DNA from 3 places in the Gracilibacillus saliphilus genome. Region 1 is predicted to be linked to each of the others. Evidence: riboswitches for the same ligand, from Rfam matches in the RefSeq annotation. Region 1 holds a riboswitch; each other region holds the start of a gene.
The links. Region 1 has a riboswitch for S-adenosylmethionine ahead of GHT08_RS15770 (YpjP family protein). Riboswitches for the same ligand answer to the same signal wherever they lie in the genome.
Positions count from the first base shown of each region.

Region 2: linked by a shared signal. The riboswitch ahead of GHT08_RS05155 (bifunctional homocysteine S-methyltransferase/methylenetetrahydrofolate reductase) and the one ahead of GHT08_RS15770 (YpjP family protein) in region 1 are both predicted to bind S-adenosylmethionine.
Region 3: linked by a shared signal. The riboswitch ahead of GHT08_RS05395 (PLP-dependent aspartate aminotransferase family protein) and the one ahead of GHT08_RS15770 (YpjP family protein) in region 1 are both predicted to bind S-adenosylmethionine.

Region 1 covers NZ_WJEB01000027.1:42,788-47,081, reverse strand. Annotated here, with positions in the region: gene GHT08_RS15780 (bacterial Ig-like domain-containing protein) at 1-993, shown strand, start outside; gene GHT08_RS15775 (MBL fold metallo-hydrolase) at 1,210-2,034, opposite strand; SAM riboswitch class I at 2,207-2,312, shown strand; gene GHT08_RS15770 (YpjP family protein) at 2,641-3,246, shown strand; gene metA (homoserine O-acetyltransferase MetA) at 3,420-4,294, shown strand, end outside.
Region 2 covers NZ_WJEB01000002.1:206,770-211,063, forward strand. Annotated here, with positions in the region: gene metE (5-methyltetrahydropteroyltriglutamate--homocysteine S-methyltransferase) at 1-288, opposite strand, end outside; gene GHT08_RS05155 (bifunctional homocysteine S-methyltransferase/methylenetetrahydrofolate reductase) at 310-2,148, opposite strand; SAM riboswitch class I at 2,222-2,327, opposite strand; gene GHT08_RS05160 (nitroreductase family protein) at 2,500-3,066, shown strand; gene GHT08_RS05170 (bifunctional metallophosphatase/5'-nucleotidase) at 3,671-4,294, shown strand, end outside.
Region 3 covers NZ_WJEB01000002.1:258,998-263,291, forward strand. Annotated here, with positions in the region: gene GHT08_RS05395 (PLP-dependent aspartate aminotransferase family protein) at 126-1,796, opposite strand; SAM riboswitch class I at 1,873-1,984, opposite strand; gene GHT08_RS05400 (Hsp20/alpha crystallin family protein) at 2,139-2,594, shown strand; gene cls (cardiolipin synthase) at 2,677-4,119, shown strand.

The sequences.
Region 1 (4,294 bases):
GCGAATCAATCTGGTGATCAGGTCCCTCAAGATGTTTTAGCTGTCTTAGAAGAAATTACGGAATTTGAAAGAGATCAAAATGGCCAAATCATCTGGGGAGATATTTGGGATACCTTTAATGAATTTATGGCACAATATGAAGAACCATCAGATGATGACATAGAAGAGGATGAAACAGATCCTTCAGAAAAACCAGATGAAAATAAAGACAATCCATCACTTCCAGATAGTGATTCAGAACCGGATTCGACTGACGGAAGTACGGATCGTGACAGTGAATCAGAGGAAGTCCCTGTTATCACAAAACCAGATATAAACGATGGAGTAGCAGCGATTGATTTATCAGACATAGAAAAAATCAGCGATGGTAATCTGCTTATTGTCGAATTCCCAGTAGAAAAGGGACCAGTAACCATTCAATTAACAGAGGATCAAGTTAAACTGTTGAAAGATAAAGGAGCTGCTCTCCATATTCGAAATAATGAGGTAGAGTTAATCATTCCTTCCGTAATTTTGGTAGAGGCTGAAGCACTTATAACACTGGACAAACTTGCTGATATAGAACATGCTGCAAGTGCTGTCTATGATTTTACTATTAAACAGAATGATGAGGAAATAAGTGAATTTGGTACTCATTCTGTCACGATTTCTTTTATCTTAAAAGAACAAAGAATTGATAATCTAAATGAATTAAGTATCTATCACTTAAACGAGGATAGTCAAAAATGGGAATCGGTTGGCGGAAATTATAAGGACGGAAAAGTAACAGCAAATGTTCAACATTTTAGTACTTTCACTGTATTGGATAAGGATAGTGAGCAAGCTGAGCAGGCAATTATTGAAAAAAGTGGAGGATCCACACTCCCAAGTACAGCAACCAATATCTTTCAATGGATTTTGATAGGAATTGCCTTCATTGTTAGTGGTGTGACTATAGGTGTTTTGGCAGTCCGAAAAAACCGAAACGATAGTAGGATGAAAACTTCTCGATAGATTGAATAAAGAAGAGTGGTAAATTGCTAATACCACTCTTCTACTGTTTTTTCGTTTTAGTTAGTCTTACCTTTCTATACTGCTTATGTCAAAAATAGATTTAACACCATCTCACAACGAAACAGTATAGAAGTCAAGCGAGGATAGCCAAGAAATCATAGCTGTAGAAGACTCATGTATAAGTAGTTTCGTCGACTAGTGCATTTAATTGATTAATCACTGACGCTTATGTTTAGGAATTGCTTGTTCAATAAAGTTGTCTGCCAGTTTTCTTAGTTCCTTTTTCATTGTCTCGCCTTCCATCGGTAAACCGTGACCAGCGATTATCATGTCGGGGTTTAGATCAGCTAGCTTTTTGACAGTCTCTTCTGCGCTAATCCAGTCTTCAGTAAAATAAGCAGGTGGTCCGTAAACGTGCTGTAAAGGGAAAAACACTGCCCAGGATGACTCTGGTTTTTCAGTTGAAAGGGCATCACCTGCAATTAAAACACGATCTTTTTCACGAAACAAACTAATGTGACCGGGGGTGTGTCCGGGTGTTTTGATGTACTGCCAATCCTCGAGAAAAGGAACAGAACCATCATTTGGTAATGCTGTTACAAGACCTTCCAAGTGTTCTGGCTTGGTAGGAAATATTGTTGATAATAATGAAATCATTCCTCCACCAACAGTTGGATCCCCTGGAGGGTATTCCTTCTTGCCTGTGACAAAATCCATTTCGTTTTCGTGGATATATATTGGTGCGTTCCAGTATTCTGTCAATTTTTTCGCGGAACCGATATGATCAAAATGACCATGGGTTAATATAATTGCTTGTGGTGGTTTATTGCCATAACGGTATTCGCAAGCGTGAAGAATTCTATCATGATATTTGCGCGTGCCACTATCGATTAAGACCCAATCTTCATTTGGAGCACCGATCATGATGACGTTAACAACAAGAGTCCGGTAATAAGCGATATCTGGAAGGACTTCTTCCGGAATGGCATGGTCTAAATCATGTTCAAGGTCTTTCCACTTATCAATATGTTCTTGATCCATTGTTTTTCCCACCTTATTTGTACGTAAACTATCATCCTTATTTTGGTGTGAAATGAACAGATTTATACTATTATCTGAAAATTAAAAAAAGCGCTTGTTGTTTTTTAAGTAGTATGATATGATTTGTAGCAAATCCAAGTGATGTATTTACAATTTAATAAAACGCAAGATTTTCTTATCCAGAGAGGTGGAGGGACTGACCCTGCGAAGCCTCGGCAACCAGCACGTATGTGCCCGGTGCCACTTTCAGAGAATCGATTTTGATTCGAAGATGAGAAGATTCGACCACGATTGTTTTTTGTGTAGTATAATGTAATTAATCGTAGAATCCTTCTCTATCTTTTATAGGGAAGGATTTTTTTATTTCAAAATAAGGTGAGGAGAATGTACAAATGATGGAAAAATAATTCTTGAAATTGTTGTTACATTAGGTAACTCCCTTAATGGTGAAGTGATTGATGCAGAACAACCAGAAATTCCGAGACAAAGCTTAGCACAAACATAAGTAAAAATTATGTAAAAAATGAAAAACCCCTTTACATGTATGGACAAATTAGTAAAAAATGATAAAATTTTAGTAAGTCGATGTGAGGGAGTTCGATCGAGATGAAAATGTGGATGAAAAAATTAACCGTTTTATTAGTGACGATATTAACGCTTGGGTTATATGTTCCCCCTATCTACACTAATGCTGATGTAGACCTAGGCAAAAAGGACATTGAGCCAAGCGAAGATCAGTCGAAACAAGTAGATAAAGAAGAAATTGAAGATTCGATAACAGAAGAAAACTTAATTCTTGAAGACTCGAATCAACTTTATCTCGAGGAATTAAATCATCTTGCAAAAGAACAAGTGCAAACAAAGCTAGGTACAAAAATCTCGGCAAAAGTGAATGGAGATCTTAATCGAACTGTCTTACCAAATCTTGAAACGGTATTAGATGCACTATATAAAGAAATTGGTGAAGAAGAAAGCCAATATTTAATGATTGCCGAAGAGCCCTCAGGCGGATATGGAGAGCGTATCTTTAACTTATACCATATAAAAGATAAAGAAAATGTTGCAAAGTTTCATGTCAATCGGTTAAGAAGACCACAAGACGGTTATTATTTTCAATTCCACTATCATTTGCAAGTCGATCAATTCGAAGAGCACTTCCCGATAGCAGAAGTTTATTGGGGAAAAGATACACCACCAAAATGGATGTCGTAATAGATAGGATGCCTTACGTATAGGAGGGCATCCTTTTTAACCATAATATTAGAAATATAATATGTCAGAATTTTAAAACATTTCCCTTTATTTTAATCCAAAATATCGATAAAATAGATGTTATCGTGAATTTTTTCATTTTAGGGAATTTATTAACAAAGGAGCCACAAAAAATGCCTATCAAAGTGCCGGATTTATTACCAGCCAAGAGTAAGTTACAAGAAGAGAATATTTTTGTTATGGATGAAAGCCGGGCATTTAAACAAGACATTCGGCCACTTAAAATATTAATATTAAATTTAATGCCATTAAAGCAGCAAACCGAAACCCATTTATTACGATTATTAGGAAACAGCCCATTACAATTAGAGGTAGGATTATTGCATACGAGTACACATACTTCCAGGAATACATCGGTAGAGCATTTAAAGCAATTTTATAAATCGATTGATGATGTAAAGGCTAATAGATATGATGGACTAATCATTACTGGTGCACCAATTGAAAAACTAGCTTACGAAGAAGTGAATTACTGGGATGAACTGTCTGAAATTATGAAGTGGAGTAAAACGAATGTCACCTCTACCCTGCATATTTGTTGGGGTGCAATGGCAGGTCTCTACTATCATTACGGGGTAGATAAGTATATGATGCCGGAAAAATTATCAGGCATTTATACACATACGCTCAATGAACCAAGAGAGAAGTTAGTCAGTGGTTTTGATGAGGAGTTTTTAGTGCCCCATTCACGTCATGCTGATATACGAAAAGAAGATATCGAAAAGGTCTCAAGATTGAAGATATTAAGTGAGTCGGAGCAAGCGGGAGTATATATGGTCGCCTCAACAGATGGTAAACAAATCTTTGTTACAGGCCACCCAGAATATGATGCTTTAACATTAAAGAAAGAGTTTGATCGGGATATGGCAGCTGGATTAAACCCGATCATACCAGAAAATTATTATCCGAATAATGATCCGAATCAAACACCAAAACTACGCTGGCGCACACATTCTAATATATTGATCTCTAATTGGCTGAATTATTA
Region 2 (4,294 bases), on a different contig from region 1:
ATAACTAGCCAAGTCTGTTGGGTCATGATGCTGAAATCGCTCTGGAATAATATTAAAGGCAACAGCTGTATCTAATACATGGTCATAAAATGAAAAATCCCCTACAGGAATAAGATCAATTCCTTGTTCTTTTTGCTTTTTTAAGTTGTTAAGTCGTAATTCTTTGGTTTGTGCTTTCAATGATTGTTCACTAATGTCTCCTTGCCAGAATGCTTCGATTGCTTTTTTCCATTCTCTTTTTTCCCCTATCCGTGGATAACCTAAATTGGCACTAAGAATTGTTGTCATTGTGTAAAAACTCCTTTAATCTTATATTTTTGTTACTAACTTAGCTTGCTGATGAACATACTTCGTGAGTTCCACTGTTAACGGATAATGCATAAATGGCGTGATAATATAAATACCATTAAAATAATTCATAGCCGTTGTAATTAACTCCTTGGCAATTTGTATTCCCTCTTGTAAACTGTCTTGGCGGTTATCATGGCGCTGCATTCTTGTTCGTACTTCGTCAGACAGCTTCATGCCTGGCACTTCATGATGAAGAAATTCTGCATTTCGGTGAGAGGTAAGTGGCATGATACCAATGAAAATAGGTTGATCAATATGTTTAGTCAGTCGATGTAATTGGATAATTTGCTCATGGTTGAATATCGGCTGTGTTAAAAAGTAGTCCGCACCATGCTTTATTTTCCGTTCCATCCTTTTTACTGCTTTTTCGAGATTGGCTACATTAGGATTAAATGCGGCAGCTACCTGAAATTGAGTGTTTGTTTTCAGAGAACTACCAGAAAATGAAAGACCTTGATTAGACTGTTTAATCAGTTTTGTTAATTCCAAAGATGTGACATCAAAGACCGATGATGCTCCCGGGAAACCGCCGATACGAGTTGGATCCCCTGTAATAGCTAGAATTTCATGCAGTCCTAATGTATGCAGTCCCATTAGATGGGATTGAAGCCCGATTAAGTTACGGTCACGACATGTCAAGTGGATAAGTGGTGTTGCATGACAACCTGCTTGCTTCATTTTTACAGCCATTGCTAGATTGCTAATACGTGGAGTAGCTAAGGAATTATCTGCTAATGTAATTGCGTCAACCCCAGCATTTTCTAAAGCAAATACACCATTCATGAATGGGGCTGTATCCAAATGTTTTGGTGCGTCTAATTCGACAATAACGGTATGTCGTTTTCGAGCCTTATCTGCAAGTGTTGTTCGTAATGGGGGTTGCTGTTCTGTTGTGTTTTTGGTGAATGTTACTTGCTTGGTTTCTTTTTCCGTAATAGGTTCTAAGTCTGCAACACCATCTTTAAGGGCACGAATGTGTTCCGGTGTTGTACCACAACATCCCCCTATTAACCGGACACCTTGATCACGGAATTCCTTCGCGCATCGTTCAAAATAGTGACTATGCTGGTTGTACACTAGCTTCCCGTTTTGATAAGCTGGAAGACTTGCATTAGGGTATGCTGCCAAAAATGCCTTTTCTAGAAGCGGAACTGATTCTAATGCTTTGATCATATAGTGAGGACCTAAATGACAATTCACTCCTACAACATCCGCCCCAATATTTTCTAGTGTTTGAAGTACTACGGGAAGTTGGATGCCATTTTCCATCACACCGGGTTCATGCATGGATACATTCGCTAGGATAGGCAGATCTGTTTCTTGTCTAGCAATCTCTAAGACTTGTTTGATTTCTTCGAAGTCATAGTATGTTTCTAGTAATATGCCATCCACACCTTCTAGTAATAGTGAAAAGAGTTGTTCTTTAAAGCTGCGGATAATTTCTTTCTTAGAAGCTACTATTTTTTGAACTCCTCTAATTCCACCAATCGTTCCTAACACAAATGCCCGGTCTTTGGCAGCAGTATTGGCAAGTTGAACTGCTTTGGTATTCAATTGATGTACTTGATCTTCTAAACCAAAACGTGCTAATTTGATATAATTTGCCCCGTATGTGTTGGTTTGAATGATTTCTGCTCCAGCATCAAGATAGGTTTGATGAACTTGAAGGATTTCATTGGGATGGGTAGTGTTGTAAGATTCGAAACATCGATCTACGCCATGGGAGTAAAGTAAAGTTCCCATTGCTCCATCAGCGACCATTAACCTGTTTTGCAAATGACTAATTAAGTTGGACATAAAATTTCACCTCTCTTCTGCACAAAATAAAAAATCTCCGGCTATAGAAAGACGGAGATTTATTGGAAAAAGACTCTCATCTTTCAAGCACATCATGCTTGCTGGAATTAGCACCTTGTCAATGAATGACGGTTGCTGAGGCATCGTAGGGCCAGTCCCTCCACCTCTCTGGATAAGAAAAAGCTATTTAGTTAGTAACATTTGTTAGTAGTTTACAACAATGACAAACCAATTTCAAGTACATTTTGAAAATAATGGTATGAGGTGCCCGGGAAAACTTGACGGATCTTATAAGTATGATATGATAAAACTTAGTTGAAAATGATTATCAATAACAAGGAGGGTATCTCCATGAACTTACATCAGCTTATTAAAGAACGTCGATCGATAGCCGTTTATCAAGATAAAGAGGTTTCACAAAGTTTGATCGAAGAACTATTAGAAACAGCTATTTGGGTTCCGAATCATAAAATGACAGAACCATGGCGCTTTGTATTTATTCAAGGAGAGGCTAAAGAAAAACTGGCAAACATTAACCGGCAAGTAGCAATCTCCAAAACAACTAGTAATTCAGATGAAGAATTAAAAATAGTAAGCGATAATGCTTATCATAAAATTATGAATGTACCATTTATCTTTTTTGTCGTTAATACCCTACACCCACAAGAAAAGTTAAGAGAAGAGGATTATGCGTCTTCTAGTTGCTTAATCCAGAACTTTAGTTTACTAGCATGGGAACAAGGGTTAAGTACTTTTTGGAAAACAGGAAAACTGGCCTTCTGTGAAGAAACAGCAGAATTGATTGGTTTAAAAGAAGATGAAAGAGTAGTTGGACAAATTCAGGTAGGTTATCCAGCCAAAAACCTATCTCCAGTTCCGAGAACATCAGTAAAAGAAAGAATCACCGTTATAGAGTAAAACGCATCGGATGCCGTATCCCGATGCGTTTTTTGCTGTAGAACACAGTATTAATAAACTGCGAAGTAACTTAGGATATGGAAAAGAGATATCCCCGGAAGCGCCGATCTGTTCCGAGGAAAAAGGCTTCTCTTCCAGGGAAAAGATCTTCTCTTTCGAGGATAAACGACTATATCCAGGGAAGAGAAGGGCATATCCCCGGAACAGCAAAGGATATCCAGGGAAGGGAAAGAGGTATCCTCGGAAGAGAAAGAGATATCCCCGGAAGAGAAGTCCTGTTAACTTTGTAACTAAGCTACTTCGCAGTTTGTATCTACTGTGTAATATATCATTAAATCTAGAAAGGTGATTGGTTTGGTTTAGGGTAAGTATATCTATTAAATGCAAAAAGAAAAGCCGATGACATATCTCATCGGCCAAAAGAAAAAGGGGCTATCATTTTGTGAGAAAGCAATCTTTGCAGCATTGCTCAATTTGGAACACTTTTAATATATCAAATGAATGAAAAGCTGGTGTTAAGTATTAGTTAAGATCATGTAAAGTTTTTCCTGAATCTACGATAAATCGTTATAATGTAGATAATAGTTTTAGAGGAGGAGTTAACATGAAGACAGTTTCGATTTGTGTAACAAGTGATGTGCATGGTCATATCATGCCAACGAATTATCGCAACAATCAAGAAGAACAGCTCGGTCTAGCAAAAGCAGCTACAATTTTGAAAAAAATAAGAGAGAAAAACCATACAATCTTAATAGATAATGGCGATTTTATTCAAGGAAGTCCATTCACCTATTATTTTGCCAAAAAGCAAGCAGATCAACCTAGTCCTATGATTAAAGTTGCCAACCAACTAAACTATGATCTAGCGGTAATTGGAAATCATGAATTTAATTATGGATTGCCATATTTACAAGAGGCTGTCGAAGCTTCTGACTTTCCTTGGCTCTCCGCTAATATAGTAGATAATAGTACGAATCAACCTTTTTTAGGTAAGCCTTATATCATCAAAGAAACAGCGGGAATACGTATTGCTATATTAGGGTTAACCACACATTACATACCAAATTGGGAGGATCCCAACCATATTAAAAACCTTACTTTTGACGATGCTGTTAAGACTGCAAAAAAATGGGTAGCAAAAATTCGTGAAACAGAAGTACCAGATGTGATGGTTGTCAGTTATCACGGTGGATTAGAACGTGATCCAAAAACAGGTGAACCGACCGAA
Region 3 (4,294 bases), on a different contig from region 1:
AGATTTTATGGTAAATAGGAAAATGTGCTGTAAATAGAATAAGACCGCAAGCCATATAAAAGGTCTGCGGTCTTATGTATTTATATTTATCTTGGGGAGATAAATAACGATGTTCAGGGAGAAAGTTATTCTCCTCGGCGTAAGCGATCTGCTTCTTGGAACGGACATTTATCTTCAACGATAATTTGTCCGTTTGCTTCCGCCTTAGTTTTCGTTTCCTTATCTGTTTGCTCTTTGGCAAACCAGACAATTTTTGCTTGATCAGTATATGCAGTTGCTGCTTCCTTACTATCGGTGACAAATAAAATATCGATTTCACCCTCTGCAGTATTTGCAGAAACAATTTGATAACCTAATTTATTCAATTTAGTTAGTGCCTCTGAATCTTCGCTATCACCTGCTACCGCAATTGTTTTCGGACGGATATCGCCATTCTCTCGAGCTAATGGAGATGAAAGAGCCCATGCAATGGCTTTCTCTGTATTTGGCTCGATCGTCGGTTCACTATTTGTTGCTTTTGCAATTGCCTGATCCAGGTCTGCAATGATATCATCTGCCGTTTCAATTCCGACAGATAAACGAATTAATTCTTCTTTAACACCGGAAGACTCTAATTCTTCATCATTTAACTGCTGGTGTGTAGTAGATGCAGGATGAATTATTAATGATTTAGCGTCACCAACATTGGCCACATGAGACCATAGATTAATATTATCTATCACTTGACGACCTGCTTCTCTACCACCCTTTATACCAAAGACGATAATAGAGCCGAAATGGTTACACAAATATTTTTTTGCTAATTGGTGAGACGGATGATTTTCAAGACCAGGATAAGATACCCATTCAACTTGCGGATGGTTTTCTAAGTAATTTGCAACAGCCTTCGTGTTCTCACTATGACGCTCAATACGTAAATGTAACGTCTCTAGTCCTTGTAAGAAATAAAATGCATTTTGTGGACTTAAAGATGGACCGATATCTCGTAATAATTGTACCCGCAATTTAATGGCAAATGCAGGTGGTCCAATATCAATTCCAAAACGTATACCGTGATATGTTTCATCAGGTTCAGTGAAGCCAGGGAATCGTTCATTATTCCAATTGAATCTGCCGCTATCTACGACAATACCACCGATCGATGTTCCATGGCCGCCAATCCATTTAGTTGCGGAGTGTACTACGATATCAGCCCCCCAACTAATGGGCTTACATACATATGGCGTTGCGAAAGTATTATCAATAATTAATGGTACACCTTGTTCATGCGCGATTTCAGCAACAGATTCAATATCAAATATATTCAAACTAGGGTTTGTAATTACTTCACCAAAAATTGCTTTTGTTTTAGGTGTAATCGCATTTCGGAAATTTTCTGGATCTGTTCCGTCTACAAATTTCACGTCAATACCGTATTTAGGCAATGTTTTGTTAAACAAATTAAAAGTACCACCGTATAAATTACTATCTGCAATAATTTCATCCCCTGCATTTGCAAGGTTTAAAATAGCTAACGTAATAGCAGATGCACCAGATGCTGTACCGACTGCTGCTACGCCATCTTCTAACAGGGCAATACGTTGTTCGAACGCATCAACTGTTGGATTCATAATCCGAGAATAAATATTGCCCATTTCTGCTAAAGCAAATAAATTCTGTGCATGTTCCGTATCGTTAAATACGTAAGACGTAGTTTGATAGATTGGAACAGCACGAGCATTTGTTGCAGGGTCTACTTGTTGTCCTCCGTGTAATAGATTGGTTTCACTACCTGGAAATTGGAACGAATTTGTCATTATGTACCCTCCTTATAAAATAAAAAACCTCTTCTTAACAAAAGGTAAGAAGAGGTTGAAAATACTAGTTGTCCTCCTCTTATCTTTCAGGTTAAACCTGTAGGATTTAGCACCTTTTCAATTTGATGTTCAAACTGACGGTTGCCGGGCTTCATAGGGCCTATTCCCTCTGCCGCTCTAGATAAGAGTTATTACTTATACAATTCGATTGTACTTATTATAAGTTATATATTGGAAACCGTCAATAAAAAATCAGAATATTAATAAAAATTAACGACAGGATCATTTGTCACTTTGATGCATAAAATAAAGTGGGAATTTTATTAGAAAGGAGTGAGCAAAATGGCACAAAAAGGTGGAATACCAGAGTGGGGAGAAGACTTCATTAAGAAATTAGATGCGTTTCTTTACGAAAAACCGACACGCAATGTGATGGAAACAATCGATAGTTTTTTTGAACAAGCAAAAGTACCGAAACAAATTCCTGTGGATGTTGCTGAAACAGAGCAAGAGTGGATCGTTAGTGTCGATTTGCCGGGGCTTCAAAAAGATCAAATACAACTGCGTATAGTAGGTAATCAAATTACAGTAATGATAGATCATCATGAGGAAACCGAACAGTATGATGAATCATATCATTATTATCATAAGGAAAGAAGACAGCATCGTAACGAACGCACTATTACATTGCCGTATGCAGTTGATAAAAGGACAGCCAAAGCAAGTTTCCAAAATGGAGTGTTAGAAATTAGAGGTCCTAAAACGAAAAAAGACAATGATTCGATTACGATCGACTAAGCTGATAGCGATTGCTATTAGCTTGGTCATAATTGTGCTATATTTATAGTGTGTAAGGTGTCAAGGGAAGGGAGGGCTTCATGTGGAGATTACACAACTGGTCGTTAGTTTTATCTTAATTTTTAATATTCTTTTATCTTTAACCATTATCTTTTTAGAGCGCAAAAATGCTACTGCTACATGGGCATGGATTATGGTCTTGACGTTCATCCCAATTTTTGGTTTTATTTTATATCTTATTTTTGGTCGGAAATTAAGTAATAAAACGATTTTTACATGGGATACAAAAAGCAAGCTAGGTGTCAAAACTGCTGTACAGCATCAATTGCGAGACATTGAAAATGGAGATTTCTTTATTAATGATCCTAGGATGTATCAATATAAAGATTTATTTTACTTGCATTTACGTAATAATGATGCCATCTTTTCACAGGATAACGAAGTTAACATATTTACCGATGGCAATCGAAAGTTTAATTCTTTATTGGAAGATATCGAAAATGCGACCGATCATATTCATTTACTGTATTACATAGTTAGATCTGATCATCTCGGTTCACGCTTAGCAGATGCGTTGATAAAAAAAGCAAAAGAAGGAGTCGAAGTCCGTTTTTTATATGACGATTTAGGTTCCCGGATGTTAAGCAGAAAGTTAATTCGAAAAATGCGGCATGCGGGGGCAGAGGTTGAAGGATTTTTCCCACCATTGATTCCGAAAGTTAATTTAAAGATCAATCACCGTAACCACCGTAAACTGGTTATTATTGATGGCAAAGTCGGCTATATAGGTGGTTTTAATATTGGTGATGAATATCTAGGGAAAGATAAGCGATTTGGATATTGGCGCGATACGCATTTGCGCATTACCGGTAGCGCGGTGAAGCATTTGCAAACACGGTTTATTCTGGACTGGAATCAGGCATCCCGTCATGATATTGAATATAATGAACGTTATTATATACCTGTCCCTGCTGGTAATGTCGGCATGCAAATTGTTTCAAGTGGTCCGGACTCCGAATGGGAACAGATAAAACATGGTTATATAAAAATGATTATGTCAGCAAAAGATTATATTTTTATACAAACGCCTTATTTTATCCCAGATGAAAGCCTGTTGGATGCTTTGAAGATTGCCTGTCTGTCAGGTGTGGACGTTCGGATAATGATCCCGAACAAACCGGATCACCCCTTTGTTTACTGGGCAACCTATTCCTATATCGGGGAAATGTTAAAAGCCGGAGCAACCGTTTATATTTATCAAAAAGGTTTCCTGCATGCTAAAATGATAGTAGTCGATAGCAAAATAGCATCGATTGGAACGGCAAATATTGATGTGCGAAGTTTTCGTCTTAACTTCGAAGTAAATGCTTTTTTATATAATGAAACGATGGCAGAAATGCTAGTTGATGAATTTGAAAAAGATATGGAGCACGTAACCAATCTTACATATTCTCTCTATCAACAACGTTCCTTATGGATTCGTTTTAAAGAGTCTATTTCAAGATTGATTTCACCGATTTTGTAGAAATTCGGACAAAGAAACAGAATCAATTTGCTGTACAAAAAAACATAAACTGCGCAGTCACGAGGACAAGGAATTGCTCACTACCATCATTCTTGACTTAGAGAGTGCATGCAAACCGCTCCGGCAGAATACTGCGCTTTCCGTGGGCTCGGCTTCAGCTAACTTGGTGAAGAAA